2 regions of the Alteromonas sp. genome follow, and region 1 is predicted to be linked to the other one. Evidence: predicted binding sites of a transcription regulator. Region 1 holds the regulator's gene; the other holds the start of a gene.

The links. Region 1 encodes FliA, which starts transcription of late flagellar genes. Its sites were predicted from a motif close to CTAAAGNTNNNNNNNNNNNNGCCGATA; they were not measured.
Region 2: a site for FliA is predicted at 8,415-8,441, ahead of AC4PME_RS20030 (DUF5610 domain-containing protein). Genes of this name have one in related genera too.

What each region holds. Positions count from the first base shown of each region.
Region 1 covers NZ_CFHOXV010000002.1:189,427-210,589, reverse strand. Annotated here, with positions in the region: gene metH (methionine synthase) at 1-1,673, opposite strand, end outside; gene AC4PME_RS02530 (homocysteine S-methyltransferase family protein) at 1,683-2,738, opposite strand; gene metA (homoserine O-acetyltransferase MetA) at 2,742-3,680, opposite strand; gene AC4PME_RS02520 (zinc-dependent alcohol dehydrogenase family protein) at 3,792-4,832, opposite strand; gene AC4PME_RS02515 (Lrp/AsnC family transcriptional regulator) at 4,963-5,433, shown strand; gene AC4PME_RS02510 (DUF2802 domain-containing protein) at 5,437-5,856, opposite strand; gene AC4PME_RS02505 (chemotaxis protein CheW) at 5,959-6,447, opposite strand; gene AC4PME_RS02500 (chemotaxis protein CheW) at 6,465-7,196, opposite strand; gene AC4PME_RS02495 (ParA family protein) at 7,204-7,968, opposite strand; gene AC4PME_RS02490 (protein-glutamate methylesterase/protein-glutamine glutaminase) at 7,991-9,139, opposite strand; gene AC4PME_RS02485 (chemotaxis protein CheA) at 9,165-11,450, opposite strand; gene AC4PME_RS02480 (protein phosphatase CheZ) at 11,463-12,209, opposite strand; gene cheY (chemotaxis response regulator CheY) at 12,244-12,627, opposite strand; gene AC4PME_RS02470 (RNA polymerase sigma factor FliA) at 12,675-13,403, opposite strand; gene AC4PME_RS02465 (MinD/ParA family protein) at 13,400-14,266, opposite strand; gene flhF (flagellar biosynthesis GTPase FlhF) at 14,263-15,708, opposite strand; gene flhA (flagellar biosynthesis protein FlhA) at 15,738-17,840, opposite strand; gene AC4PME_RS02450 (tetratricopeptide repeat-containing diguanylate cyclase) at 17,995-19,920, shown strand; gene flhB (flagellar biosynthesis protein FlhB) at 19,910-21,034, opposite strand; gene fliR (flagellar biosynthetic protein FliR) at 21,043-21,163, opposite strand, start outside.
Region 2 covers NZ_CFHOXV010000068.1:611-10,602, forward strand. Annotated here, with positions in the region: gene sthA (Si-specific NAD(P)(+) transhydrogenase) at 1-910, opposite strand, end outside; gene AC4PME_RS20005 (sensor histidine kinase) at 1,044-2,891, opposite strand; gene AC4PME_RS20010 (EAL domain-containing protein) at 2,888-5,137, opposite strand; gene AC4PME_RS20015 (acyl-CoA desaturase) at 5,297-6,424, opposite strand; gene fabR (HTH-type transcriptional repressor FabR) at 6,610-7,224, shown strand; gene trmA (tRNA (uridine(54)-C5)-methyltransferase TrmA) at 7,225-8,328, opposite strand; gene AC4PME_RS20030 (DUF5610 domain-containing protein) at 8,471-9,799, shown strand; gene AC4PME_RS20035 (RNA recognition motif domain-containing protein) at 9,899-9,992, opposite strand, start outside.

The DNA of each region.
Region 1 (21,163 bases):
GCCAGCGTAACCGGCTTACTGCGGGGTTGTTTCCGGGCATGCTGGGCCCGTACTTTTTCGTATTCGTCTGACAGCTCTTTTTCAAAGTCTTTGCGGGACTCAGGGTTAATCAGCTTCTGGCACACACCCACGGCGCGGCTGGCATTAGGTACATAAGCGACCGGATGGCTGTAGTTTTGCTCAATTTTCACCGCAGTATGGGCTTTGGAGGTCGTCGCACCGCCGATAAGCAGTGGTAAATCTAACCCCAGGCGCTCCATTTCTTTGGCCACGTGTACCATTTCGTCCAGCGACGGGGTTATAAGACCGGATAACCCGATCATATCCACGTTTTCTTCTCTGGCCACCTGCAAAATCGTAGCGCAGGGCACCATCACACCCAAATCTACTACTTCGAAATTGTTACATTGCAGTACCACGCCAACGATGTTCTTGCCGATATCGTGCACGTCGCCTTTAACGGTGGCCATCAGGATTTTACCGTTACTCGATGACTTGCCGTCCTTTTCCGCTTCGATAAACGGTTGCAGGTGAGCAACCGCTTTTTTCATCACCCGGGCAGACTTAACCACCTGGGGCAGAAACATTTTACCTTCACCAAACAGATCACCGACCACGTTCATGCCGTCCATTAACGGCCCTTCAATTACGTGCAGCGGACGTTCAGCCGCCAGTCTGGCTTCTTCAGTATCTTCAATGATGTAATCGGTAATACCTTTAACCAGCGCATGTTCAAGCCGCTTGTTCACCGGCTGCTCACGCCACGAAAGATCTTCTGCCGCCGCGGCTTTGCCATCGCCCTGATATTTGGGTGCGATGTCCAGCAGACGCTCAGTGCCGTCTTCACGACGGTTCAGGATCACATCTTCCACAGCTTCACGGAGTTCTTCAGGGATCTGATCATACACTTCCAGCTGACCGGCATTCACAATGCCCATATCCATACCCGCACGGATAGCGTGATACAAAAACACCGAGTGCATGGCTTCACGTACCGGGTTATTGCCCCGGAACGAGAATGAAATATTAGATAAACCACCGCTGATATGGGCGTAAGGACAGGTCTGACGGATAACGCGGGTGGCTTCAATAAAGTCCACCGCATAATTGTTATGTTCTTCAATGCCCGTCGCGACAGCAAAAATATTCGGGTCGAAAATGATATCTTCCGGCGGGAATCCGACCTCTTCGGTAAGCACCTTATAGCTGCGCTGACAAATCTCAATTTTACGCGCTTTGGTATCGGCCTGGCCGGTTTCATCAAACGCCATGACCACCGTTGCGGCACCGTAGCGCTTGATCAATTTAGCCTGATGAACAAACTGCTCTTTCCCCTCTTTCAGGCTGATTGAGTTCACAATCGCCTTTCCCTGAACGCACTTGAGTCCGGTTTCAATGACTTCCCACTTTGATGAGTCAATCATGATCGGAACACGGCAAATATCAGGCTCTGAAGCAATGAGGTTCAGAAATGTACGCATGGCCTCAACAGAATCTAACATGGCTTCGTCCATGTTGATGTCTATCACCTGCGCACCGTTTTCCACCTGCTGGCGGGCTACATCGAGGGCTTTCTCGTACTCGGCATTTAAAATTAAGCGTTTGAATACGGCCGATCCGGTAACGTTTGTCCGTTCACCGACATTAATAAAGGTTGAAAACTCTGCTGTCACAATAACACCTTAGTGAACAAAAGGTTCTAGCCCGGAAAGGCGCATTTTAGGTTCAAAAACCGGTACGGTACGTGGTTTCACGTCTTTTACCGCTTCTGCCATGGCACGAATATGTTCAGGTGTACTGCCGCAACAACCACCTACCACATTCACCAGACCGGACTCTGCCCATTCTTTAATGTGTGCTGCCATTTCTTCTGCGCCCAAATCATATTCACCGAACTCATTGGGTAGACCGGCATTGGGGTGAGCCGAGACCAGGCATTCAGAAATATTACTGATTTCTTCAACGTACTGACGCAGCAAATCCGGACCCAATGCACAGTTGAGGCCCATAGATACCGGCGATACATGACGCATGGAATAGTAAAAGGCTTCCGCAGTTTGTCCTGACAAGGTTCTGCCCGATGCATCGGTAATAGTACCTGATACCATCACCGGTGCGCGCTCACCGCGTTTCTCAAATACGGTTTCTACCGCGAATACTGCCGCTTTGGCATTCAGGGTATCAAAGATAGTTTCTATCAAAATAATATCTGAACCGCCATCTAACAGCGCTTCTGTGGACTCGATGTAGGCTTCTACCAGCTCGTCAAAGGTTACATTCCGCTTGCCGGGGTCATTTACATCCGGTGAAATTGACGCTGTGCGGTTTGTGGGACCGAGGACCCCTGCCACATACCGGGGCTTATCCGGTGTTTTTGCAGTAAATTCATCACAGGCTTTACGGGCCAGCTTAGCAGCAGCAAGGTTAATGTCTTTCGACTGCGCTTCCATGTCGTAATCTGCCATGGCGATGGTGGTAGCATTGAACGTATTGGTTTCAATGATATCTGCACCGGCTTCAAGATAAGCGCAATGGATATTGTAAATAATGTCCGGCTGAGTAATTGCCAGCAAATCATTATTGCCTTTTACATCGCAATGCCAGTTTGCAAATGCCTCACCACGATAATCGGCTTCTTCCAGTTTGTGCTCCTGGATCATAGTACCCATGGCACCGTCCAGAATCAAAACGCGCTTTGCCGCTGCATCCAGAAGTTGTTGTTTTGTACCTGATGTCACTTATTACCTCTTTGGCCGGGGTTTCTCAGCCAGCTGACTCAAATCATAAGGTGTTGTCTGATAAACATAGTAGTTCAGCCAGTTATTAAACAGCAGACTACCATGGGAGCGCCAGCGAACTAAAGGCGCTTTTGCGGGGTCATCGTCCGTAAAATAGTTAGCCGGCACTGCCGGATGGGCGTCCGCCTGTAAATCACGGAAATACTCGTCATGCAGAGTTTCCGGGTCGTATTCAGGATGCCCGGTAACAAACACCATACGCTTATCTTCAGATGCGATGGTGTATGCACCCGCCTCATCAGATTCCGTAATGACCTTCAAACCTTCAACACTGTTATATTCGCCGGAGTCAATATACCCGAAACGGGAATGAGGCGCATAAAAAACCGGATCGAAACCTCTCAGCAGCTCGTTATAAGGATCGAGCACTTTATGCTCAAACACACCAGACAGTTTGGTTTCTCTGAGTTTTCTCTGCACACCGTAGAAATGATACATCGCCGCATGAGCAGCCCAGCACAGATAGAGTGTGGATTGCACATTACGTTGTGCCCACTCCAAAATCTCTGTCATCTGATCCCAGTATTTCACTTCCTCATAAGGCAAGTGAGCCAGCGGTGCACCTGTTACGATTAAACCGTCGTATTTCTTATCAGCAATTTCAGAAAAGTCGTGATAGAAGGCGTCCATGTGAGATTGAGGCGTGTGCTTTGGCGCTAATTTGTCTACGCGGATCAGGTTCACGTTCACCTGCAGAGGTGTGTTAGACAGCAAACGTAAGATTTGCACTTCCGTTTCAATTTTATTGGGCATGAGATTCAGGATCCCCACTTCCATGGGGCGAATATCCTGTGTCGCTGCGCGGGTGCTGTCCATAGTGAAGATATTCTCACCTGACAACACATCCTGCGCGGGAAGTTGTTCGGGAATACAAATAGGCATGGCAGCTCCAACAATTAACGGATAATAACGTTATTGTGGCTAAATCCCGATAGATGTCAACATCTTTACGGCTGGACGTCTAAACGGCTTAACGCGCCAGCCGTTCTGATGTTAGAACGACGAGATCACTGTTACTCCCGCAGTGGTTGACGTGTCCAGCGTAGTCAGAGCCTCAATAGATTCCGCCAGAGAAATGGTACGCCCAAGCAGTTTTTCAGGCTTCAGTTTCCCGGACATTATCATAGAAAGCATAGCATCGTACCGGAAAGCCTGCATGCCATGACTGCCAATGATTTCCAGCTCATCACCAATCACACGGCCCATGGGAATAGCCGGTGTTGCATGCTCTGCCATTAACAGGCCAACCTGAATATGTTTACCGAGTTTGCGCAGTGACTGAACAGAATTGACACAAGTGACAGAGTGACCCAGCGCATCCATTGATACATGAGCACCACCCTGCGTGATCTCTCTGATTGCTTCGGGCACGCTGGCCACTTGTGATGCATTGAGCGTAACCGCCGCGCCCACCTGTTTCGCCAGGGCCAGTTTGTCATCCTGCAAGTCCACGGCAATAACGTTTGCGCCCAGTGCACTGGCTATCATTACTGCGGACAGACCAACACCACCGCAACCATGTACGGCCACCCACTGTCCTGCAGAAACTTTTCCCTGATCGACAACAGCGCGGAATGATGTAACAAACCGGCACCCGAGGCTGGCCGCGGTTACAAAGTCGAGATGCTCAGGTAATGCCACAAGGTTTACATCGGCCTGATCAACCGTGGTGTATTGAGCAAAAGATCCCCAGTGAGTAAAGCCGGGCTGTGTTTGATTGCCGCATACCTGATGATTACCTGAGTGACACTCGGGGCAACTCCCGCAGGCATTGATAAACGGAACTGTGACGCGGTCACCGGTTTTGAAGCGCTTCACATCTTTTCCAACGGCTTCAACAATACCGGCAAACTCATGGCCGGGAACATGCGGAACAACCACGTCAGTATCATGACCTTGCCAGCAGTGCCAGTCGCTTCGACACACACCGGTTGCTTCAACCTTAATAACAACACCGTGACTCGCCGGCGTCGGGTCGGCCACATTTTGAATAACCGGCATCTGTGCAAATTTCTCGAATACGACAGCTTTCATTGTTGTTCCTCCAGAATTATGATTTATCAACAGATTAAAAGATACTGAAGGGGATTATCTTGCTTTCATGTACGGAAACACGCCAAAATAGGTAAGAAAGCTCTCTTTTAACCCACAAAATAAGAAGACTATGCCCGTAAAACCTCTTGATAAGACAGACAAGGCTATTTTAGACCTGTTACAGCACGATGGCAGGTTAACTAACAGCAAAATAGCCAGCCACCTGTCGCTAAGCGAAAGTCCGTGCTGGCGCCGCCTGAAGCGTCTTGAGGATGATGGTTATATCTGTGATTATCAGGCTAATCTGGACCGGAGAAAATTAGGGCTTGGCGTTGTTGCATTTGTTCAGCTTACGGTATCTGAACATGATGAAACCAGTACGAAGAAGTTTGAACAGATTATACTGGCTTCAGAACATGTTCTAGCTTGCCACAATACTACCGGAGAGTCTGACTTTCTGTTACAGGTAGTCGCGAGGGACTTAGATGATTACAGCCACTTTGTTGAGAGTTACTTGCGCAAATTGCCGGGCGTGACTGCCATTCGCTCCAGTTTGTCACTACGCGAAATTAAGAGCGCTACCCGTTTACCTGTCCGGTGAGCTTTATCCCCGCTGACGGTGCATGCTGATAAGCAGCTCAGCTTCAGCCCGGGGCAGGTCGCAGGCTTGCATTACCTCTTCGACGTCAGCGCCTGCTTTAACCAGTTCAGCGGCACGGGTGTATAAGCGCATGGACGGGTCCTGACTTTTTACTTCACGTAACTGGTTTTCGAGTTGCGTGCATTGATCTGCCAGCTCCCGCATGTGTTTGCCCTGTACCATTGAACGGGTTTGCATTTCACCGTTCTGGTTTTCCAGGTCATTAATTTCCAGTTGCAGGGTATCGATGTGTTCTTTTTGATAGCGGACAGTATCGTCGAGTTGTTTAAACTGACGGTTGAAGAAAAAGTACATCCATATAACAGCAATGACGGCGAGTAACCCTGTAGCAACAGCGAGTAAAGATAGTGCCGGCACGTCCATATTGATGTGTTTTCTCCCTTTGGTAATAGCACTGTGCCGGGCAGCACAGCGAAGATACAGGCATAGATGAGCGCCCGCCGGATTAGCAGGCGCTGTATGAAGTTAAAGACTGCTCAGTTCATCCCACTCGTCATCACTGAGAAGCTTATTAAGATCTACCAGAATCAGCAATTCACCATCGCGGTTACTCACGCCCTGAATGAACTTGGCGCTCTCTTCAGTACCCACGTTAGGTGCACTATCAATTTCAGATGATTTCAGATAAACCACTTCGGCAACACTGTCTACCAGGATGCCGACAACCTGCTCATCGGATTCGATAATTACAATCCGTGTGTTGTCGGTAATATCGGTTGGCATAAGGCCAAAGCGGGCGCGGGTATCAATAACCGTCACAACATTACCACGCAGATTGATAATGCCTAACACGTAATCCGGTGCACCGGGAACAGGCGCAATTTCGGTATAGCGTAAGACTTCCTGAACCTGCATTACGTTAATACCGTAAGTTTCGTCACCTAAGCGATAGGTAACCCACTGAAGCACCTGATCGTTATCCGGCGCGTTATTCGTTGTGCTCTTGTCATTCATGAACCTGGCTCCCCGGGCTATGGCGTCTGGTCGTTACTGCCTAAGCCGCTATTTAGCATTGCGATTAACTGATATACGTCTATTAACGCACACATTTTTTCTTTTACCATGCCCGCTAACCATGGACGCTTGCCTCCTGACTCGCGCCATTTTACCTCGTCCCTGGTCAGTGTAACGGTGTTGACCAGTTTGTCGCTGGCTAAGCCCCACAAACTGTCCCCTAACATAATAAGATACTGATAGTTTAGCGTTTCTGCGAGATTTTGGTCGTATTTTTCTGGCATAACCCACATTGCAGTATCGACAACGTTTATTTTTTGATCACGATGAAGCATTACGCCCTTGAACCATTTGGGTTTTCCTATCAGTCCACCCACTTTTTCAATCCGGTGAATGCCACCTAAAGTGATGAGCGGCACAGCGAGTGTTAATCCTGCCACCTCGAAAAAGAGTGCCTGAAAACGATTTTCCAGCATGTCTTTCACAGGCGTGGTTTTAACCGGCGGAGGTACTGCCCCGCTCAGTTGTTCAACGGCTGTGTCGGTAACCTCTTCAGTTACTGGCGGCGCTATGACCGGCTCAGCCACAGGAGCAACCACAGGTTCTTTGGCGATAATGTCCGCCGTGGCCTGTTCCAGCAAACGGGCAGTGTTAGCCGTTACTTCAGCCGGATCTTCCGGGCTTTGTAACAAGCTGTCGAGATACGCCTGCATCACATCTTCGCGGGCGAAGGGCGTACTTTTACTCATAGCTGACTCACTGCTCCAGTTCATCTAACAATTTGGTGTAGGCGTAAACGCCCCGCGCTTTCGGATAGACAACAGACGCAGGCGACTGCGCCTGGCTGGCATCACGGAAGCGGGTATCCACAGGAATCATCCCGTGCCAAACCTTATCACCGTAATCTTCATTCAGTTTTTGTAGTGCCTGGATGGCCGCATTCGTCCGGCGGTCAAACATAGTCGGCACTATTAATGTATCAAATTCTTTTCTTAACGAACGGCCCATAATCTCAAGTGTATGGATCATCCGGTCAAGGCCCTTTAATGCCAGAAATTCGGTCTGCACGGGCACAATGACTTTATGGCATGCAGCCAGCGCATTAACCATCAACACGCCAAGTACCGGCGGACAATCCAGCAACACATAGTCAAATTCGTTGCGTACAGTATCCAGTGCCTTTTTGAGAATAAGCCCCATACCGTTTTGCATACCCATTTGCCTGTCCAGCGTGGCAAGTGCCATTGAGGCAGGCAAAATATACAGACTGTCTAATTTTGTCGGACACAAACAGTCAAGCACTCTATCGGCAGTAATCTGTTCATGATTAATAAAAATATCGTAAACAGAAGCATTTAACTCCTCGGCATCCATACCAAAATAATAACTCAGCGATGCATGAGGGTCGGTATCAATAAGCAGAACGCGCTTTCCCTGTTGCGCCAGAATGCCGCCCAGCGTCACGGTGGTAGTGGTCTTCCCTACCCCGCCTTTCTGGTTAGCAATCGTCCATATTTTCAACCTTCAACTCCTGCTGACTGAACTATTTCTGCATCATTTCCGTGAGTATGCACGAAGCGATATTATCAATGGCTATGCTTTTTTCTGCGATGTTCGCTTTCGCAACCGCCTGTGGCATACCGTATACCACACAGGTGTCCTGATCCTGCGCCCACACTTTGGCGCCTTTACGGTGAAGAGCTTCACAGCCTTCACGTCCATCAGATCCCATGCCCGTCAGAATAATACTCAGTACATCGCCGCCGTAAATATCCACCAGACTGTTAAGTGTAATATCCACACTGGGTTTGTAGGTATCTTTCTCATGTTCATGGGCATCACGGAGAACAATATTCGGCAGTGACATAGACTCTACTACCATTTGCTTGCCTCCGGGCGCAAGATAAGCGCAACCGGGTTTAAGAATATCCCCGTGTTCAGCTTCTTTTACCGAAATCTCGCAGTTATTGTTCAGCCGCTGGGCGAACGCATTAGTAAACGTGCCGGGCATATGCTGAACCAATAAAATCGGATATGGAAAGTTAGCCGGCAGCCCTGACAACACTTTTTGCAATGCCACAGGACCACCTGTAGAGGCCCCGATGGCCAGACATTTATACCGCTTTCCTGATGCCTTAACTTTAGAAACAGTAGGCTGGGATGCAGTTTCAGTACGTCCGGTGAGGATAGACGAGCTTTTAAAGAACGTCGCTTTAGGGGCATTGGCAGGCATTGGTGGAGCGGGCTTTGCCGCTGGCTCTCTGCGTGAAATCACAGGCCGGCGTATGCCGACACCACGCCGGGCCAGTAAACGCACTTTAGTCCGCAGTAAGCCCACGGCCTCTTTACGCTCTTTAGATATTTCCTCAAATTTCTTTGGCAGAAAATCCAGCGCACCGGCTTCCAGCGCGTCAAGCGTTGCCTGAGCACCTTCATGAGTCAGAGATGAAAACATGAGAATAGGTACAGGGCGTTTCTGCATGATCGCTTTTACAGCGGAAATACCGTCCATAACCGGCATTTCCACATCCATTGTCACCACATCGGGTGACAACTTCATCAGCATATCCAGTGCTTCTTCACCGTTTTTGGCTTCGCCAACAACCTCGAGTTCTCTGTCCTCATCCAGAATTTCGCGTACACGACGACGATAAAACGTCGAATCGTCCACAACAAGGACTTTAAAAGCCATAGTAATGATGTTCCTTTAATTGCGACTATGACCTGCGCGCATATCGCTTAAGCAGACTCGGGATATCAAGAATTAACGCGATTCCGCCATCCGATGTAATGGTTGCACCAGCCATACCCGGTGTACCTTGTAACAAGGCATCCAGTGGCTTGATCACCACTTCTTCCTGACCAATCAATGCATCCACCACGAAGCCCACCTGCTGTGTACCTATTTGCACTACAACAACATGGCCTTTTTCTTTCTCGATATTTTTCGGGCCGCGGATAAGCCATTCACCAAGGAAGAATAACGGGATAGCCTTAGAGCGGACGATCATCGTCAACTGACCATCTACCGTATTGGTTTTCTTGATGTCCATGTTGATAATTTCGTTAACAGCGCCCAATGGCAATGCAAAGGTTTGCTGACCGACAACAATCATCAGAGTTGGCAGGATTGCCAGTGTTAACGGTACTTTGATTTCTAACCGGGTGCCTTTACCCAGATGAGAATCAATGTTTACGGTACCATTCAGCTGGTTGATTTTAGTTTTAACCACGTCCATGCCCACACCACGACCGGAGATATCACTGATCTCTGTCTTGGTAGAGAAGCCCGGCGCGAATATCAGATTAAACGCTTCCACATCAGACATACGGGCGGCGGCATCAGCATCAAGCACGCCACGACTGATAGCGATTTCTTTCAGCTTTTCCGGATCCATCCCTTTACCATCATCGGTGATAGTAAGCAGGATATGATCGCCTTCCTGTGATGCTGCCAGTTTCACTGTACCCATGCGCGGTTTTCCCGCATTGGCACGATCATCCGGCATTTCAATTCCATGGTCGACGGAGTTACGCACCAGGTGAACCAGGGGATCGGCCAGCGCCTCAACCAGGTTTTTATCCAGATCCGTTTCTTCCCCTTCAAGCTCAAGGGTAATTTCTTTTTTCAGGCTACGGGCAAGGTCGCGGACAACCCTGGGGAAACGACCGAAGACTTTCTTAATGGGCTGCATGCGGGTTTTCATTACCGCGCCCTGAAGATCACCGGTCACCACATCCAGGTTAGCGATAGCCTTCGACATATCTTCGTCATTGGTATTGATACCAAGGCTTAACAAGCGGTTACGAACCAGCACCAACTCACCGACCATATTCATAATCTGGTCAAGGCGTTTGGTGTCTACCCGAACAGTAGTTTCTGCCTGCGGGGCTTTTTCTTCTTTCTTAGGTGCAGCTTTTGCAGCAGGTGCTGCGGGCTTGGAAGGGGCAGCGGGTGCGGCTGGCGCAGCCGGAGCCGCTTTTGCGGCCGGAGCAGGTGCAGCAGCTTTAGCAGGTTGAGCCGGCTTGGCAGGCTCTGCAGGTTTAGACTGTTCCGCTTTGGCAGCCTGAACGGCTTTAGTTGCCTGAGTGTCAACTTCAACACCACCGGCAATGCCGGGTCCCTGACCTTTACCGTGTAACTGGTCTAGCAAAGCTTCAAATTCGTCATCGGTGATTTCGTCACCGTCAGAACCGGCTGCAGCCTGTTCCGCTGCCGGTGCTGCGGCCGCCGGTGTAGCGGCAGGTGCGGCATCGCCACCAAACTGTCCTTTACCGTGAAGCTCGTCTAACAGAGCCTCAAATTCATCATCGGTGATATCTTCACCATCTCCGCCTGCGGCTGCTGCCGGAGCGGGCGCAGGTGCAGCTGGCTTTGCAGGTGCATCTGCCGACGGTCTGCCGGGCGCACCGGAACCATGTAGCTGGTCCAGTAATGCTTCAAATTCATCTTCGCTGATATCTTCAATGCTGTTATCACCGGCAGGCTCTGCAACAGCGGTGGCTTCCGGTGCAACCGGTACCTCTTCAACAATCAGCTCAGGCTCTTCTGCTACCGGCACTTCTTCTGCCGGTGCTGCCGTTTCCCCGCCAAAAATATTTTCGCCGGGGGCTTCTGGCTTGCTCAACTTATGCAGAACATCAACAAGATTTGAATCAGCGGCTTCGAGTGGCTCACGGGCTTTTACCCGCTCAAACATTTCCACTACGACGTCTGTCGCTTGCAGAATGACATCCATTAATTCCGGCGTCAGTGTACGCTGGCCATTACGCATTACGTCAAAGACGTTTTCTGCGCCGTGACAAATCTCAACCAGTTCAGTCAGAGATAAGAAACCTGCGCCACCTTTTACCGTGTGATATCCACGGAAAATCGCGTTGAGGAGGTCAGCGTCTTCCGGATTATTCTCCAGGTCAACTAACTGTTCCTGTAATTGTTCCAGGATTTCTCCGGCTTCGACCAGAAAGTCCTGTAATATATCCTCATCAACATCAAACGACATTCATTCGCTCCCCTAAAAACCAAGGCTCGACAGGAGATCATCCACGTCATCCTGGCCTTGTACTACGTCATCCCGCTTCTCAGCGTTCATGATTGGCCCTTCCGCTTCAACAGCGTCCGGTTTATTCGTGGTGCTCTGTGCTTTAACAGGTGCATCCCGTTCACCGAACACGGTCAGCATATTCACAAGGCTGTCTTCGACTTCTTTCACCAGATCAATCACTCTGCGAATAACCTGGCCTGTCAAATCCTGATAACCCTGTGCCATTAATACTTCGGTCAAAAGGCTGTTAAGTTTAGAAGAATCTTTCGACATGTCCTTAAACAGGGCGTCGATATCCATACATAAACTCTTGAATTCACCGAGCTCAATCTGACGGGTCATAAGCTTTTGCCATTCAGGCTCAATAGCTGTGATCCGGTCTGATAAAGATTCAGCAATGGGCATACAGGACTCTACAGCGTCCATTGTAGTATTAGCCGCTTTTTCAGTTTCTTCAATTACGTAGGTGAGACGCGTTTGCGCATCAGGAATATCGTCATTAGCCAGACCAGCAATTCGCTCGTCTAACTGGAAGGTGTTGAGGGCGTCATGAAGTTGACGGGTAAGTTTGCCAACTTCAGCAAAAAGTTCGACAGACTCTTTGGCAGATACGGCCTCAAGCAGGGCGTTGGCGGAATCGTCATCGCCCTGCTCAAGATATGCTACCAGCTGTTTTGCTTCTTCGAGCGAAATAGGGACTTTTTTAGTAGGAGACATCCAGTAATCCTCTTCTCTGGCGGGAGCGGCTGGATCAACCTAAACGCTCAAAAATCTTGTCGAGTTTTTCCTTAAGTGTAGCGGCTGTGAAAGGCTTCACAACATATCCGTTTACACCTGCCTGTGCTGCAGCAACGATTTGCTCTTTTTTCGCTTCAGCTGTCACCATCAATACTGGCAAGTGCTTGAGTTTGTCGTCTGCACGAATAGCGCGTAACAGGTCGATACCCTGCATACCTGGCATGTTCCAGTCGGTCACGACAAATTCAAAGTCGCCTTGCTGGAGCATGGGGAGGGCCGTACTTCCATCGTCAGCTTCCTGAATATTGGAAAATCCAAGATCTTTAAGCAGGTTCTTTATGATTCGTCTCATAGTAGAGAAGTCGTCTACTACAAGAATTTTCATACTCTTGTCCAAAATAGCCTCCGGTGAGGATTATCAATCGTTATTAATATTAGTATGTTTTATTCTTCTGCCTGCCATGATTGCATTCGAGCTTTTAGTTTTAACATGGCCTGGCTATGAATCTGGCTGACCCTTGACTCACTGACTTCAAGAACTTCACCGATTTCACGTAAATTCAGTTCTTCATCATAGTACAGGGACAGTACAATTGCTTCCCGTTCAGGTAATGTTGTGATGGCATGCGCCAACGCCTTTTGAAACGCCCCCTGCATTAAATCTTCGAGGGGTGAATCATTACCTTTATTCTGTTCTGTGCTGATTACATCTTCTGATACACCCAGGTCTTCAATACCGACAAGTTTACCGGCATTCACCTCGTTAAGCATTTGATGATAATCATTAATACTGACATTTAGCTTAGCAGCAATTTCTGTATCACGCGCGTCTCTGCCAGTTTCTCTTTCAACTTGTGTTATGGCTTCCGTAATAGCACGGCTATTTTTATGCACTGAACGGGGTGTCCAGTCGCCCTTACGGATTTCATCCAGCATAGCACCACGAATACGGATACCTGCGAAGGTTTCGAAACTGGCCCCTTTCGAGCCGTCGAAATTTCTGGCTGCTTCCAGCAATCCGATCATCCCTGCCTGAATCAGGTCATCCACCAGCACACTGGCAGGCAAACGCGCCATCAGGTGATGGGCAATACGTTTTACAAGGGATGCATGGCGCTCGACCAGCTGCGACTTGTCGGTCTGCTGCTGGTAAGCTGCCGCTTTACTATTCAACGTTGGCTTCCTACTGCTTGCTTCGTCACCAGTTGTTCAATGAAAAATTCCAGGTGACCACCCGGCTGAGCCGGTACCGGCCAGTTAAGCGCTTTGGTGGCTAACTGACTAATCGCGACGGCCGCAGGAGAACCGGGAAATGCATCCACAATAGCGGTTTGCTTTCTGACTGCCCGACGAATATTTTCGTCGAAAGGTACAGTTGCCACCAATTCTAGTGCCACATCCAGGAATCTGCCTGTCACTTTTGATAATTTACTGAATAATTCCTGCCCTTCACGAATGTCCCGAACCATGTTTGCCACTATTTTGAAACGGAACACGCCGTGCTCACGGTTCAATATTTTAATCAGTGCATAGGCATCGGTCAGAGAAGTCGGTTCGTCACAAACCACGACCATGATGTCCTGCGAGGCACGGGAGAAACTCAGTACCATATCGGAAATACCGGCAGCGGTATCTACAATCAGCACGTCAATCTGCGACCGCAACTCACTGAAAGCACGGATTAATCCGGCATGTTCTGTGGGCGATAACTCAGTCATTGCCTGAGTACCTGAAGTCGCCGGAGCGATTTTAATACCGTGAGGTCCGGTTACCAAAACATCATCAAGTGTGCATTCACCGGATAATACGTGAGAAAGGTTCTTCTCAACACGCAGACCCAGCATGACGTCAACGTTCGCTAATCCTAAATCGGCATCGAGTACCATGACCCGCTTACCTTGCTTGGCCATAGCAATCGCCGTGTTTAATGTAATGTTGGTTTTACCAACACCACCTTTGCCGCCGGTAACGGCAATAACCTTTATGAGGCGTGATTGATTCATCTTTCGTAAGCTACTCGCTTGATCTTCGATCATACTGCCTGAACTGAATTAACTTCATGATTACGCTTAGTATGATTCAAACCGTACTTTTTATAAAGCTTTGCAGCGGCAGATACGAGAGATTTTGCATCAGCAACTTTAATATCTTCAGGTACCTGCTGCCCGTCGGTCACATAACTAACTGGCAATTGCTGTTCAACAGCAACACTTAAAACCTCACCCAAACTGTAGCATTCATCAACTTTCGTGAAGATACATCCGTCAAGCTTAACGGAATTATACGCTTCAATGATGCGTTGCAATGCAGGATATTGGGTATTTGCCTGCGCAACCAGGTATTTACGGACAGGTTGCATTTGTCCGTGATTAAATTGACCAAGTTGCTTAATTAAACGACTGTCGCGCTGACTGAAACCAGCCGTGTCTATTAATATTAGACGCTTATGGCGTAACTGGAAGAGAAGTTCGGCTAATTCTTCACTGCTTTGCGCCTTCCTTGTAGTACAGCCAATAATTTTGCCATACGTTGCCAGCTGTTCATAAGCGGCAATACGGTAGGTATCGATAGTGATCATAGCCACCTGATCAGCACCGTATTTTTGCGCATAGCGTGCTGCTAATTTAGCAACAGTCGTGGTTTTGCCTGTTCCCGTTGGACCAACAAGAGCAACCACACCGGTTTGGGTCAGGATATCATTACCGGAAACATTAAGGCGATTAGCCAAAAGGTTGAGAAGGTAAATCCATGCTTCCCGCTCGGTGTATTGAGACGGGGTGTAATGCACCAGTTGCTCAGCCAGTGAAGCGCTCAGCCCCATACCGGTTAAACACTGGGTCAGATAACTGTGTACAGGGCGCTGACGCTGCTTTTTGGCATCCATCAAGTCTGCGACCTGATATTGTAAAACGCTGCGAAGAGAGGCCAGCTCCTCTTTTATCGCATCCAGCTCACTGGCAGGGGCACCGGCAGACTGCTGACTTTCCGCCGCTTTAAAATCGGGATTCATTTGAGATACCGGTGCAGGCCTTTGTTCTTTTGCAGAAAATACATCAGCAAATGAAAACGCCTCTTCGTCATGAGATGCAGCGGGTTGTGGGTTGACCCCACGGGTATCTGCGGCAAATGCAGACGATGTTTGTGGTGCAGGAGAAACTGCAGGATTCTGACGGTCACTTCCGGCAGCCGCAGCTTTTTCTGCAGCCTGCTTTTCAAGTAACGCCCGTAAGGTATCCGGACCATCGTCACCGATAATTTCGCTGAGGCTTGGCGTCGCCTTTTGTGCAGCTGTTTTACCTGCGTCATGGCGGGTGTTGAGTTTTATTTTTGCTTCCGGCTCTTTATCGTAAGCGGCGACCAGCTCAATACCGTCTGCCACTTTGCGATTCGACATGATTACGGCGTCACTGCCCAATTCTGCTTTTACCTGGCTTAATGCTTCCCGCATATCTTTGCCAAAAAACCGTCTGATTTTCATCTCAACCTCTTCACTCACCCGGCGTCAGATTATTGACCCACAGAGCTGACAATTTTGATTTGTTTGTCATCAGGGATTTCCTGATAAGACAACACATGCAGGCCAGCTACCGAATACTTCAGGAAGCGTGACAGCACAGGTCTTAACATGCCTGACGTCAACAGTACCGCAGGCTCGCCATTCAGTTCTTGTTGTTGTGCGGCCTGTTGCAGGGATTGCTGGAGCCGGTCTGCCAGTCCCGGTTCGATGCCGGCGCCGTCCTCTCCTCCTGCCTGAAGTGACTGGTGCAACATCTGTTCCAACTCTGGTGCCAGAGTTATGACAGGCACTTCTTTCGCTCCCTGACTGATTTCCTGCACAATCAAACGCTTCAGCGCAATACGCACTGCAGATACCAGCACATCCGGATCCTGACTGCGGGGTCCGTATTCCGATAAGGTCTGAACGATAGTACGCATATCGCGGATGGGAACGCCTTCGAACAATAAGGTTTGCAGTACTTTTACAACGGTGCTCAGCTGCAAAATATCCGGTACCAGCCCTTCCACCAGCTTAGGACTGGATTTCGCCAGCATATCGAGAAGTTGTTGTACTTCTTCATGACCGAGTAACTGGTAAGCATTGTTGCTGAGTAACTGACTGAGATGTGTCGCTACCACGGTGGCCGCATCCACTACTGTGTAACCAAGGGTTTGCGCATGCTCCCGCTGATTCGGCCGTATCCACACGGCATCCAGTCCGAAAGCGGGGTCTTTAGTCGCCCGTCCTTCCAGCTTACCGAACACCTGCCCGGGGTTAATCGCCAGCTCTTCATCATGACTGATTTGCGCATCTCCGATGGTCACACCCAGCATGGAGATCGTGTAGGCATTGGGGTCGAGATCCAGATTATCGCGGATGTGCACCGGCGGAACCAGAAAGCCCAGTTCCTGAGACAGTTTCTTCCGCACACCTTTTATACGTGTAAGCAATTCGCCGCCCTGTGATTTATCCACCAGCGGAATGAGCCGGTAACCAACTTCAAGGCCGATAGTGTCAACTTGCTGTACGTCATCCCAACCCAGCTCTTTAATTTCCGGAGCAGGCTGGTCAGCACCACCTTCCATTTTGGCCGGCACAGCCGGTTTTTCTGCCGCTTTCTTCGCCTGCACACCCTGCCAGTATGCATAACCGGCAGCAATAGCAGAGAAACCCAGAAAGGCCACGTGGGGCATGCCGGGCACAATCCCCATGACAAACAGCACCGCTGCGGCAATATACAGAGCCTGCTGATTACCCAGCTGTGTCCGGATTTCCTTACCCATTTCCTGGGTTTCGTTTTCACGGGTGACGATAATTGCCGTTGCCACCGACAACAACAGGGATGGGATCTGGGCAACCAGACCGTCACCGATTGTCAGAATAGTGTAAACTTCCAGCGCATTTCCAAACGACAAGTCATGCTGAATCATGCCGATAAATAAGCCACCGACGATATTAATCATCATGATGAACAAACCGGCTACCGCGTCACCTTTAACGAATTTTGATGCACCGTCCATCGAGCCGTAGAAGTCTGCTTCTGCGGTGATTTCTTCCCGGCGCTTGCGGGCTTCATCCTGATCGATATAGCCGGCATTCAAATCGGCATCAATGGCCATTTGCTTACCGGGCATGGCATCAAGTGTAAATCTGGCGCTGACTTCAGATATACGGCCGGCACCGGCTGTCACTACTTTGAAGTTGATAATGAGCAGGATGGCGAATACCACCACACCCACCGCATAGTTACCACCAATAACCACGGCTCCGAAGGCTTCGATTACCTTCCCCGCAGCATCGCCGCCTTCATGACCATACAGCAAAACGACCCGCGTCGAGGCAACATTCAATGCCAGCCGCAACACCGTAGCAATCAGCAAAACCAGGGGAAATATACCGAAATCCACCGGTTTTTGGGTAAATACAGCCACAAGAATAATGACCAGACTGAGGGCGATGTTAAAACTGAAAAGAACATCGAGCAGAAAGGGCGGCATGGGCAAAATAACCATGCCCATGATCGCCAGCAAAACGACAGGCGCCCCCAGACCACTGGTGATATTTTGAATCTGGTTTTTGTCGAACCGCTGCAGATAGCCGGATAGCTGCATAAAATTTGCTCTCGCTAACAGAAAATTGACGCTTACTTCGTGTCTGTCAGTGTCAGTTCAACTAATGTGCCAGTTTGAAAATGTTTGCCTGCGTGCGCCCGGCGGTGTTTTTTGAACTATAGTTAAACCGGATGAGACATGCTCAGGACAACAAGTGCCGGAATACCCGTTAAAACAGCGACGTATTGCATTTAAGAACAATATTATTCCTGTTGTCGCCGCGACAGGCCTGATATTTATGTCTTATTGCACCTTTGCGGCACCGGCACAGGTATCTGCGCCCGATGATGCGGTTATCCACGTCATTAAGTCTTTTCATCAGCACCCGCAGGAAACCGTACTTGGTCTGGAGGAGATGCTTGATGATGTCCTGCCCGACTATACGCCTGCCACCATTCAATATCTGCTGTCGTACTTTTACATGAAACTGGGTGATTTCAGCCGCTCAGAGTCTCTTCTGGAACAGGGGCTTGAAAATGTAGATCAAGTAGGCGAACCGTTGCTCTATCACCGTTTACTGTTGCAAAAATCGCAACTTTACGAAAAAACAGAGCGCCAGGTGCTGGCGCTGCATTATGTCGCTGTCGTCAGTGAGTGGGCACAGCAGCATACTGTCACCCAGCTGTACATCGGTGCATTAATAACGGAAGGATTAATTCAGCAATCACTACAAAATCGTGAGGCCGCGCTGACAAAACTGATCATTGCCCACAGAATTGCATCGGAGAACGCGACTCAAATCCTGCCTGCTCACATAGCTGGTCTTATTGCATCGGTGTTTCAGCAGGCTGAACAGTACGACAATGCCCTTCCCTATTTGCAGGAGGCGCTGGAATTTGCCGTCACCAGAAACAACCGGGTCAATCAGCAAAACCTGTTACATAAGCTTGCTCTTTCTCACTTTGCTACGGGCGACGAAATTGCAGGGCAGCGTTATTTCGACGAAGCAATGACCATTGCCCGGGAACTGGCAGACAAAAATGCGCAGGTGGAATTACAACTTCTTGACGCTGACAGGTTAATGAAAAAGAAAGCCTTTACAGAGGCGCTGGCAATTTACCAACACTTAACAGCGATTCAGGAAATACTGCCATCTGAACAGTATTACGGGGACATTTTACGGGGCTTATCAAACGCCCATTATCATACCGGCAACTTCGGCACCGCACTGGACACACTGGCCCGCGCAGAAACGATTTCTGCATCAGCTACGCCTAAAGAAATGATTGAGTCACGGATACTGGAATCAAGAATTCAGGCGGCATTAGGCAACTACGGCGAGGCCTATCAAACCCTGGAAGACGCACGCAATAAACAAGTAAAACGCCTGAATGAAATCAGTGCTGAAAAGTTGTTCAAACTGCAGACTCTTTTCGACGTTGATAAGAAAAGTCAGGAAAATGCCGCCCTCAAAGCGATGACAAAAGCTCAGGAATTGCGGATAAAAACAGAGCGCCAGCGGGGCTTCTTTATGATATCAGCGCTCGTTTTACTTTTCAGTCTGTGCGTGGCACTGGTTATTTTGCAGAAAAAGCGCGCCAGGTATCAGCATAAACTGGAACAGATTGCGATGACTGACAGCCTGACATCTCTGCTAAACCGCCAGCATACCTTTAAATTACTGGAAGAACAGGCTGACATTGCCGGGGCCTGCGGCAAAAAACTAGCTGTCGCCCTGCTCGATATCGATTTATTCAAACAGGTAAATGATAATTTTGGTCACGCTGCCGGCGATGAAGTATTACGCACCTTTGGTGCTCTGGTCAGAGACAATTTCAGAAAAACCGATATTACAGGCAGAATAGGCGGTGAAGAATTTTTACTTATATTTCCTGATGCGGATATTACAGAGGCAAAAGCTGCTACAGACAAATTCAGAGCTGCCCTGAAAACGGCCGGAAATGCCCTTCCCTATGCATTGGGCCCGCTTACGGTATCCGGCGGGATAGGATACGTTACAGGACCTGATACGATGGCCGCAGAACTGGAAGCCATCGACAAAGCATTATATCAGGCCAAAGAAACAGGCCGCGACGCCATCATTGTTGTGGATAAAAGTACTGACGGGTTTACCGTCTGAGTTCAGGTGGGATGGGCAAGTCTTTCTTAAGTGGCTTAGGCCGTTTGCCCTTACCGGCTTTAAACGCCCGCAACTGATACACATACGCCAGTACCTGTGCCACCGCCATGAACAATTTATGGGGAATTTCGTGCTCAACTTCAGTGGAATAATAAATAGCCCTTGCCAGCATGGGTGACGGCACAACAGGCACTTCATGGGCACCGGCAATTTTACGGATGTGCATGGCCAGTTCATCAATTCCTTTTGCCACCACCACAGGCGCTCTGCCGCCATTATCATCGTATTTAAGTGCCACGGAATAGTGCGTCGGGTTAGTCACAACCACATCCGCTTTCGGTACTTCCTGCATCATCCGGCGGGCTGCTGCCTGATATTGCAGGCGACGAATACGTCCTTTCACCTGAGGATCACCCTCGGCATTTTTACGTTCGTCTTTCACCTCCTGCTTGGACATTTTCATTTCTTTGTTGTGCTTGTACAGCTGGTACGGCACATCAAAAATAGCGATGGGGATCATGCCCAGTGTCAGCAGGAAAAACGCCCATTCGAGCATATTCAGTGCATGGAACAAATTATTCGGGTACAACCCAAGGTCAAGATGCAGTGCTTCATCCTGAAAGTACATTAACGACACCAGCGCCATGGCACCGATAACAAAGAACTTGGCAATGGACTTGAGCAGTTCCACCAGGCCATTAATACCGAACATGCGCTTAAAACCGTTTAGCGGATTCAGTTTATTCATTTTCGGCGACGCCGATTCCCAGGTGAAATTGTATCCGCCCAGCGCAATAGAGCCGTATATACCGGCGGCCATCGCAACGACCATGTATAGTAAAACAGGCGCTGCCACCGCAGAAAAACCATAAACCCAGGCCCCAAACATGTGAGTTGCGTCATAGGTTTGATCACGGGAAAGTTGGAACATGTTCTTCATCATGCCGAAAATAGCCTGTGCGATGGTGCCTCCCATGACAAGAAACATGACACCACTGACCACCAGAACCAGTGTCGTAGATAACTCTCTGGACCGGGCAAGCTGGCCTTTTTTTCGTGCGTCGTCGAGTTTTTTCCCCGTGGGGTCTTCTGTTTTTTCCTGTTCGTCAGCCATCGTCTACCTCACACGGGACAGATCATCAGCAACTCGCACATGAATTGCTGAGCACGTTGCCACTGGGTGGCAAAGTGGGACGTAAAGTTATCGAGGGTAATCCAGATAATGATTAACCCCATGATTTGT
Region 2 (9,992 bases), on a different contig from region 1:
CTACCCGCAGTTGTCCCCGTGAGTCGGCTTTGAGCCCCACCGCATCGAGATTGAGCATGTCAGTATTACCGGTACGGCCGTTAGCAAACAGCAGACAGTCTGCTTTCATGCGTTTGCCGGACTCCAGTTCCATGATCACACAGTCGTCATGGCCTTGTACGCTCTTATAGGTTTCAGTGTGACGGATAACCACACCGTTGTTCCACAGGTGATAGCTCAGGGCGTCTGAGATTTCTGCATCAAGGAATGACAGCAGACGATCCCGCATATTCACCAGATCCACTTTCACACCCATACCCCGGAAAATACTGGCGTATTCAGAACCGATAACCCCGGCACCGTAAATAATGATGTTCTGCGGCTCATGCTTAAGCGACAAAATGGTGTCTGAGTTATAAATACGGGGGTGATTAAAATCTATATCCTTAGGTGAGTAAGGGCGTGAACCGGTTGCAAGGGCAACCTGACGTGCAGTGATAAGATCCTTAGAGCCATCGGGACGCACAATTTGTATGGTATTTTTATCAACAAAGCTGGCCTCACCGTGGATCAGGCTTACCCGGTTTCTGTCGTAAAATGATGTACGCAAACGGGATTGCTTCTTAATCACGCCGCTTGCATGACTCATGATGTCCTGAAAAGTAACGTGGCGGGCAACCTGATTTTCCGAAAACAGTGAAGTGGTATTGTATTCAATCAAACGGCTGACTGAGTGACGTAGAGCTTTTGACGGAATTGTGCCCCAGTGAGTACAGCCACCGCCGACTGCTTCGTAGCGCTCAATAACGGCGACTTTCTGACCGGCTTTGGCAAGCTGCATGGCCACACCTTCACCACCGGGTCCGGTGCCGATCACAATGGCGTCAAACTGATAAGAAGGTTCTGCGACTTTCGCTGTTTTCTTTGTCATGGTCGAAAATACTCAATGGTTGCTGTACCGGCGGGAACCGGTAGATACGTTGCTGGACTGGAATAGTGTCATGCAAAGTCTAGCAACATTCTGATAAGAAAGACAAAGTTTCCGTTGCCCATTTCCGGTTTCATCATGCTTTTTTAGCGTCGGGCAGCGCCATCGGAAACGTCATGATAAATTCTGTGCCGTTGCCTTCTTTCGACGTAAAAACAATCCTGCCGCCGAGCAAATTAGTAACCCACTGGTGAACGAGGTGCATACCAAGACCGGTATTGCCTTTGTTGCGTGCTGAAGTCACAAAAGGCTCGAATATAGTGTGCTGAATTTCATCCAGAATACCGCAGCCATCGTCTCTGACTCTAACTTCAAAACTGTTCCCCTTCTCACGGGCTGTGATGCATACTTCCCCGTTACGTTTATTCGCAAAGGCATGCTCAAAGGCATTGGTGATAAGGTTCTGTAAAATTTGAGAGTAAAGGCCGGGGAAGCTCACAATTTCCAGCGTTTCCGGTATGTCTACTGTTAGTTTTACCCGTTTGGCGCTGGCCTGAGCTTCCAGCGTGCGGACCAGATCACCCACTACTCTGTGCAGAGAAAACTTCACCGGCGTTTCGCTTCCGCGGTCCACCGCCAGCCGTTTAAAACGCTTGATGAGCTCGGTTACACGTTCAAGGTTATGCTTCGACAGGGCCACACTTTCCCTGGTATATGCCACGTAAGCATCGAGATCTGAGCGGGTCAGTCCGGTACTGATTTTCTTTTCCAGTGCGTCGAGCTGGTTATCAATAGCCGATACGCACATGGTTGTTCCGCCAATGGGGGTGCTCAGTTCATGGGCAACACCGGCTACCAGCATGCCCAGAGACGCCATTTTCTCTGACTCGACCAGTTCGTCACGGAGACGGGTTTGCTTATCCAGAGCGGATTTCAAATCCTGTTTCTCCGTTAACAGCTGATCTGTCAGATGGGTAACATGGGACAGCTGTTTCAGGTCCCGGGTAATCAGTAAGCCGGCAATAAAAAAGCAACAAACGAAGGAGATTAATCCAGGTAACAGCGCGTCTTTTACCAGCAAACCGTGGTACTCGGCGGGTGTGCGGGTGAGAATGAAGTACGGGTCAACCGTGTGCGTATGCTTCATTCTTAACTGCAAGGCTGCACCGCTGAACAACGCATCTTCTTCTCCGGAGACCAGGGAAACAGCTTTGTTGTTTTTTAGTTTCTCGAGAATATCAGGTTGAGCCAGCTTAATGTTCGCAGGCGTGATCCCGCGGCTGGCGGTCCATTCTTTTTTTGCATCAGGGTGCAGCATCCATTGAATAGCACCTTCGGAAATCAAAAGCTGCGTTTGTGTTTCTTCAAAGGTTTTCAGGTGATCGAATAAAGACGTCAGGTCAAAATTAATCACCAGGAAGCCTTCTCCCAAAGGGTGAGAAGGAAACGTATGCAGGATTGCCCGCACGGTCGGCTGAAAGGGCGTGACCAGCACACCATTTTCCATATTCAGATCGATGGAAGAAAGCGTCATGATCCCGGCCGGCTTTTGCTGTGCCTGCTTAAAGTAATATCGGGTGGATTTATCCTGGAGCTGTTCCGGCGGGACAATCTGAACGCCGTCGGCAAGAAAATTGACCCGTACCGTTTCAACCCCTTCGGGGTTCAGCCATCGCATTTGGGATACATTATTAAGCACACGGCCAATGCGCAGAAACAATTGAGCTTCTGTTTCATCCTGTAGCCCGGCAGACATAATGTCTACCAGGTGCTCGTTTGCCAGCCTGGCGACATTGGTAATGTCACCCAGTTCCTGACTGAAAGCGGTGTTGACCGATGATATGACGGACGTATGCTCAACACTCAGTGACTGCATCGACTGGTTATAGAACCATTGATAGACCAGTGAGCCAGTCAGTACAGACAAAATAAAGTTGCACAGATATAACCAGCAGGCCCTTTGCCAGTGTTTTTTCTCACTCATCGCTGCTGTCCGTTAAGCCAGTCGATAAGGTCGGGTAATGCCATGGGACGGGCAAACAGAAAACCTTGTCCGGTTTCATACCCTTTGCTCAACAATGCTTCCCGTTGTCCTTCAGTTTCAATGCCCTCAGCAACAACCTGAAAATGACATTGTTCAGATAGCCTGTGCACCATGTCCAGAATATGATCAGGAGAGTTCGGGGTCGCGGTATTTAATGTATCGACAAAGCTCTTATCCACTTTCAGTGCTGAGGCCGACAATGTACTGAGGTGAGCCAGCGAAGAATAGCCGGTACCAAAGTCATCAATACTGACTTTGATCCCCATTTTCATCAACGTATTGAGTATCGGGTTGATATCCTCATAATCTTCCATGGCCTGAGTTTCAGTGATTTCTATCTCTACCTGCTCCGGCAGCACATTATGGGTAGCCAGTGCGTTTTCCAGTGCAGGAATGAAGTTTGGTGCTATCACATCGGCATGAGTTACATTAAACGCCACAGAGAAGTTATGCCCTGACTCTTTCAGCACTTTTGCAGCGTAGACAGCAAGCTCCATCACCAGGCTGTCCAGACGGGTGATTAACCCGGATGCTTCAGCAAGAGGGATGAACACATTCGGCGGAATTATTTCGTTACTTCCTGTGCGCCAGCGGATAAGCGCTTCCAGTCCGGTTGTCACGCCGGTTTTCAGATCAACTTTTGGCTGGAAAACCAGAAAGAACGGGTGAGAGTCGGCAATAGCATCAGACAAAGATTTCAGCAGCTTGTGGCGGGTGCCCATTTCGTCAAGCAACTGTCGTGTGATGGTCTGTACGGAATGGTCCCGCCGTTTCCGTGAGTTATGCACCAGTTGCGCCGTTTTCAATGACTTACGTAAATCGTCCAGCTCTAAATCTTTCACTGCCAGATGGCTGATACGGTTCGTAACCCGTTGTTCGACGTTATCGACATACACCGACAGTTCGGCTAACTGGCTTAATGATGGTTCCTGAGACACTTTTTCCGTTTTATAAAGCAGCGCAAAAAAGCCATCACCCAGATAACAAATCGTCATCGCTTTCTGACAGCGCTTTTTCATTTCGTTCAGGCAACCGGCAAGCAGGGCATGGCTGAAATCTGTGCCCAGTGTGATTTCACTGGTTGAGAAATCTGTCATATTCACCAGAACGAGCGAGGTTGAATTCAAATCAGACAGTGACATATTGACGATTTCGCGGTGTAGCCAGTTTTTGTTCGGAATTTGCAGAGTTTCGTCAAAATAAGCCAGCATGGACAGTTTATTGAGCAATGCCAGGTTAACGAAACCATTACCGATGTTTTCGCTGTACACCATCAGCAGTGTAATGTGGCTTTGCTCCAGAGGTTTGGGGGACTGGACGATGACCAGATAGTGATTGTTGTCTACATCTGCCGTATTAAAGTAGAGAATTGACCAGGTTTCATAAAACTGATGCTCATGGGTGTGCAGAGCAGTATCGATGGCCTTCAGCAATCCGGAACTCGCGTGAGCCTGATATTCACCTAATAAGTCTGACAGCATAGTGGCATCAGAACGGCTGAAGTCACCACTTGATGCTACCACTTCGCATTGTTCCATAGACGCCATGGTCGGACGGTAGGCGCACACCACACCACCGGTTTCAGGAATGCCAATGACCCGGGATACTTCATTAAGCACGGTGTAGGTAAACTCACCCACATCCTGCTTTGACGTCAGGGCCCTGGAGGCATCCACAATCATTTGCAGTCCGCGTTTGGCCACGTACAATTCATTCAGATTGGACCAGGTTTTAATGTTACTGGAAACAATGCCTCTCAGCTTTTCTTCTGTCAGTTCAACTTTGTTCCAGTACTCATCAATATCGTATTCTTTAAATGTGTCCTGACGGGGAGCCATACCGGGCTGACCGGTGAGCAGGATAATCCGCACACGGGAATTACCTAACACAGTTCTGATGGTGTTTACCAGGAACAAGCCTGCGTTATCCTGCTCCATCACAACATCCAGCAGGATCACCGCAATATCGTCGGTTTCAGCCAGAATGGTGGAGGCCTGAGCCGCAGAGTTAGCGGTCAGAAAATTAAGCGGTTTGCCACGCACTTTAAGGCCGCTTAAGCCCAGTTTAAGGGATTGTTGATAGCCCAAATCGTCTTCAACACTAAGAACTAACCATTCTCCTGACTGAGTATTACTGTCATCCGGTTCAGGTTCCGGGGAAAAGGTAAAAAGCTGTTCATCACTCATGCATCCGTCCGTACTAATAAAGGAAAAGCGAGGACTCTTATTTCAAAAAATGCAGAGAAAACAGCAAGAGCAATCCATCACCTAAGTGTTGCCTATATTATTGATTTTGCAAGAAGGCGATACAGAAACGCCGCTAAATAGCGGCGTTTCGGGCTGAGTTCAGACCAGCTGTGGTGAAAGTGTCTGTAACTGGAGCCACTTTTCTTTCTGAAGGGCGAGTGCGTGTTTGAGTTCCTTGTAATGGAAGTCAATTTCCAGTCGCTCAACCGAGCGCTTCAGGCACCGTTTACGTACATTCATAAGACGTTTTTTGGCGGCATAATAGGCAGACATCTTCTGTACTAACAACTCATACTCAGCCTGCACTTTTTGTAATAACTCATCGGCATCCGGCAGGGCGGCAAGTCTGGCATTGGCTTGCTGAAGTTGCATGGCTGCACGGGCCTTTTCAATCCGTTCTTCCGGTACACGGCGCAGATTTGTAGTCAGTCCCATATAAGACAGGCCACGGATCAGCCACTTGGTCGGATCGAACTGCCACCAGTAAATACCGTTGCGGTAATCATATTCGAAAATATGATGGTAATTGTGATACCCCTCGCCGAAAGTAAAAAATGCCAGGATACCGTTATCACGGGCTGTGTTTTTATCGGTATAAGGCTGACTGCCCCAGAAATGAGCAAGCGAGTTAATAAAGAAAGTGACATGGTGGACCATGAATAAACGGAATACACCGGCAAAAAGAATCATACTCAGTACATCGCCGTTCAACCAGCCCAGCAAACCTGTGAGCCCGAAGTTTGCGACAAGCACGATAGGCAGGTAATACTTGTGTTGCCACATAACCACCGGATCTTTTTGTAAATCCCGGCAGTTGCTGTAATCGTCATAGCGATGAGACTGATATTCTCTCAGCATCCAGCCAATATGGGCGAACCAGAGGCCCTTTTTAGCTGAGTACGGGTCTTTGTCGTTTTGATCAACATGACGGTGATGGATACGGTGATCAGAAGACCAGTGCAGGATACTGTTTTGTAATGCCATTGCACCGCCGATGGCGAGAATGACCCGTACAACAATATTGGCGTCATAGGTTTTATGAGACCACAGACGGTGATAGCCGGCAGTAATAGACATACCGGTGAAATAAAATAATACGACAGCCGTCACCACTTCCGTGGTGTCGAATCCCATGGTGACCGCCCAAAGGGGCACTGCCAGTAACGCAATTGCACCGGTAATAATAAATACCAGAACATTGGTCAGGATAATTGGTGGTTTTTTCATGATAACAACTCGGCTTACAACTGTACGCTAATTTATCGTTTTCACCGGGCGCAGGCAAGGGAAAAGCGACAATTTCAGCTTTAAGTATAGTGCAGATTTTGTGAAACTGATGTGCCGTCATCGCCGGGGTAAGGTACAATCGTTACCGTTTTACAGGTATCCGGAATGAAAAGAAGGAGTTGGCGGTGAGTCGTCAGGAGCAAAAATTAAAAACCCGCCAGAATATTATCAATGCTGCTTTTGGTTTGCTCGATGAGCAGCGCAGCCTGTCTGCTATCAGTTTACGTGAAGTCTCCCGTGCAGCCGGTATTGCGCCGACTTCTTTTTACCGTCACTTCAAAGATATGGACGAACTCGGTCTGACGCTGGTGGACGAGGCGGGTCTTGCACTCCGTCAACTGATGCGTCAGGCAAGACGCCGTATCGCCAGTGGCGGCGGGGTTATCGATACGTCGGTCGATACGTTCATGGAATTTATTACCGCCAATACTAACGTGTTCAGATTACTGCTCCGTGAACACACCGGCACTTCAACTGCGTACCGGATGGCAGTACTGAGGGAAATTCAGCATTTCATTGAAGAACTGGCTGATTATATTGTGGAAAGTCAGGGCGCAGAGCATCAACTGGCAAGTCTTCAGGCAGAAGCCATGGTCCGGCTTGTATTCAGTGCCGGAGCTGAAGCCTTAGAAGTGGATGTGCCGTTGAGGCAGGAAATTGGCCACAGGGTAAAAGCGCAATTGCGTTTTGTACAGTTGGGGGCAAAAGTCTATCGCCCCCGGAAAGTCAAAAGTGAGTAATTAACGGTTTTTCTTCACCAGTTTTACGCCGGCCTCAATGTGGTGCGTAAAAGGGAATTGATCGAACAAGGCTGACGCCACCAGATCGTGGGTTTGCGACAATGTCGCCAGATTCGCTGCCAGCGTGTCGGGGTTACAGGAAATATAAATAATTTCCGGATAGTCCTGAATCATCTTCAGAGATTCTTCATCAAGACCGGCTCTTGGCGGGTCAACCAGCACAGTCGTAAAGTTGTAGCCTGATAAATCAATGCCGTTGAGGCGGGAAAACTGACGTCCTGTTCTTAATGCTTCCGTAAACTCTTCAGCAGACAGACGAACAATCTCCACATTGTCTATGTTGTTCACTTCAATGTTAAATTGCGCAGCGTTAACCGAAGGCTTGGCGATTTCAGTGCCGATGACCTTACGAAACTGGCTGGCCATAGGCAGTGAGAAATTACCGGCTCCGCAGTACATTTCAAGCAGATCGCCGCTTGTGTTTTCACACACAGACAATGCCCATTCGATCATGCGGCAGTTCACTTTTGCATTCGGCTGGGTAAAGCTGTTTTCGATATGCCTGAATTGATAGTGTCGTCCGTTTACCGGCAGCGATTCGATGATAAAGTCATTGCCCAGAATTTTCTTCTGCTTACGTGCACGGCCGATAACATTCACTGTACCGAAGGTGTCAGACAACGTATCTTGCAGCGCCCGCGCAGCCGTTTCCCATTCATCATCCAGCTGACGGTGATACAAAAGGCTTATCACCAGCTCACCTGACAACCCGCTCAGATAATCAATCTGAAATAACTTCTTTCTCAGTACCCGGCTGGGACGAAGTGCTGTCATTAAAGTTTGCATAGCAGCATTTATGGTATCGCTTGCCGGCGGGAAGGTGTCAACGCGATACTTTTCTTTCGTCTCGCTGTTGAACATGATGTGATACAAGTCATCGCCATCATGCCATACCCGAAATTCTGCCCGCATGCGGTAGCCGGTTTCTTCAGAGGCAAACACAGACATCTCAGTTTGACCATATTGATCAAGTAGTTGTGACAGTCGCGAGATCTTCTCGTCTAACTGCGCGGTATATTGCTGACTGTGTGTCTGAGTTGTCATGGTAATAGCTTCATCTTGTTTGCCGGGCTGCGCATTGTAGTGTCTTAAATTATTTGTGCAAACACTGTTCTGAGATTGCATTAAAATTAAACAATTCGTTAAGTCTGCCGATAACTAATGTGAGGTTAGTGAGGACAACATTATGAACGTGGGTGAAATTAAGGCATTTGTTAGTGAGCAGAAGCCGGCTGTTGCAGAACAGAAGGCACCTGAAGACCCTAACAAAGCAATCAAAAAGCAGTTACAGCAGGATGGGCTTCGTCAGGCTGCTGAATTTCAGCAGCGGCAAACCGCAATGGTAAGCGTCAGTAGTTCGCAGACGACCATTGGCCTGAAAGTCTACAGTTCGTCAATGGAGCAACAGGTTACCGTTGACGGACAGCGTGGTAAGTTTGCAAAAGATGATACGTCAGATAAAGAGAAGGAAACCTCTTTATTTGATTTTGAGGAAGTGGCAAAAAACGTTATGCGTTTTGTCGGTGGTGTCATTCAGGGCGCTGCAAGAGGTGGTGCGGATGAAGAGAAACTCGGTAATCTTTTTTCGCAGGCGAGAGAAGGGGTTTCCCGGGGAATTGCCATGGCAGAAAAAGATCTGGGAGGCCTGATGAATGATGATATCTCAACAGGCATCGACAGGAGCCGCAGTCTCATCGAAAACCGCATTAATGCACTGGAGTCTGATCTGCTCGGTATTCAGAATGAAAATCAACTTGCTGCAGGTGGTGTTGCATCAGCTTTGAACGTTAACAGCAGCAACTCAGAATCTGCCAGTCTGACAATTCGTACAAGAGATGGTGATGAAGTGCAGTTGAGCTTTGAGAGTCTGAGGGCTTATCAATATGCCAGCCAGCAAACCGTCGCTTATACGACTGGGCAGGGTGGTGACGGTAATGGCTATCAGAATGTCGTTGCTACAGACAACACCTCTTACTCGTACTTTGATCGTCAGGGGATAAGTTTCTCTCTGAAAGGCGAGTTGGATGAAGGTGAATTAACGGCCATTGCTGATTTAGTGGAATCCGTTAACGATCTGGCTGACACGTTCTTTGGTGGCGATCTGGATAAGGCGTTTGAGAAAGCGCTGGAACTGGGTTTTGATGATCAGGAGCTTACGGGTTACGCATTGCAACTGAACAGAACGCAGCAAACGGAAGTTGTGAAAACTTACGGTGCTATTCAGCATTATCGTGACGGCAGCGAGTCCGGTTCCCACGGCGATGAAGCGAAGCCTGTTGCACAATATCTGAATAAGATGCTTAACGTCTTTGATTCGGCGAGACAACAACTGGCTTCAGGTGAAGACTTCAACACTCTGATAAATGGCCTGATCAACGAAATGAAGGATGTACAGGTACCGGATTTAGTCACAGCTATAAATCGTTTCCATAGTTTCAATCAGCGTTTACTTGACGCTATGCCGGGCGAGCAGCAGAAAACTCAGCCTGTAGAGCCTCCGGCAAGCGAAAGCTGAAAGATACGGGCGGACTATTGAAGTAGTGATGCCCAATTCAATATTCAGATAAAAAAGAACCCCGGCATGCCGGGGTTCTTTAATGTTTGTGTAGTACGACTACTCGGTTTCTCCTTTCTCCCTTGCAGCACGTACTTTCAATGTTCTTTCCAGAAATACTTTATCGTTTAGTTCCGTAATAGCTGAATCTACG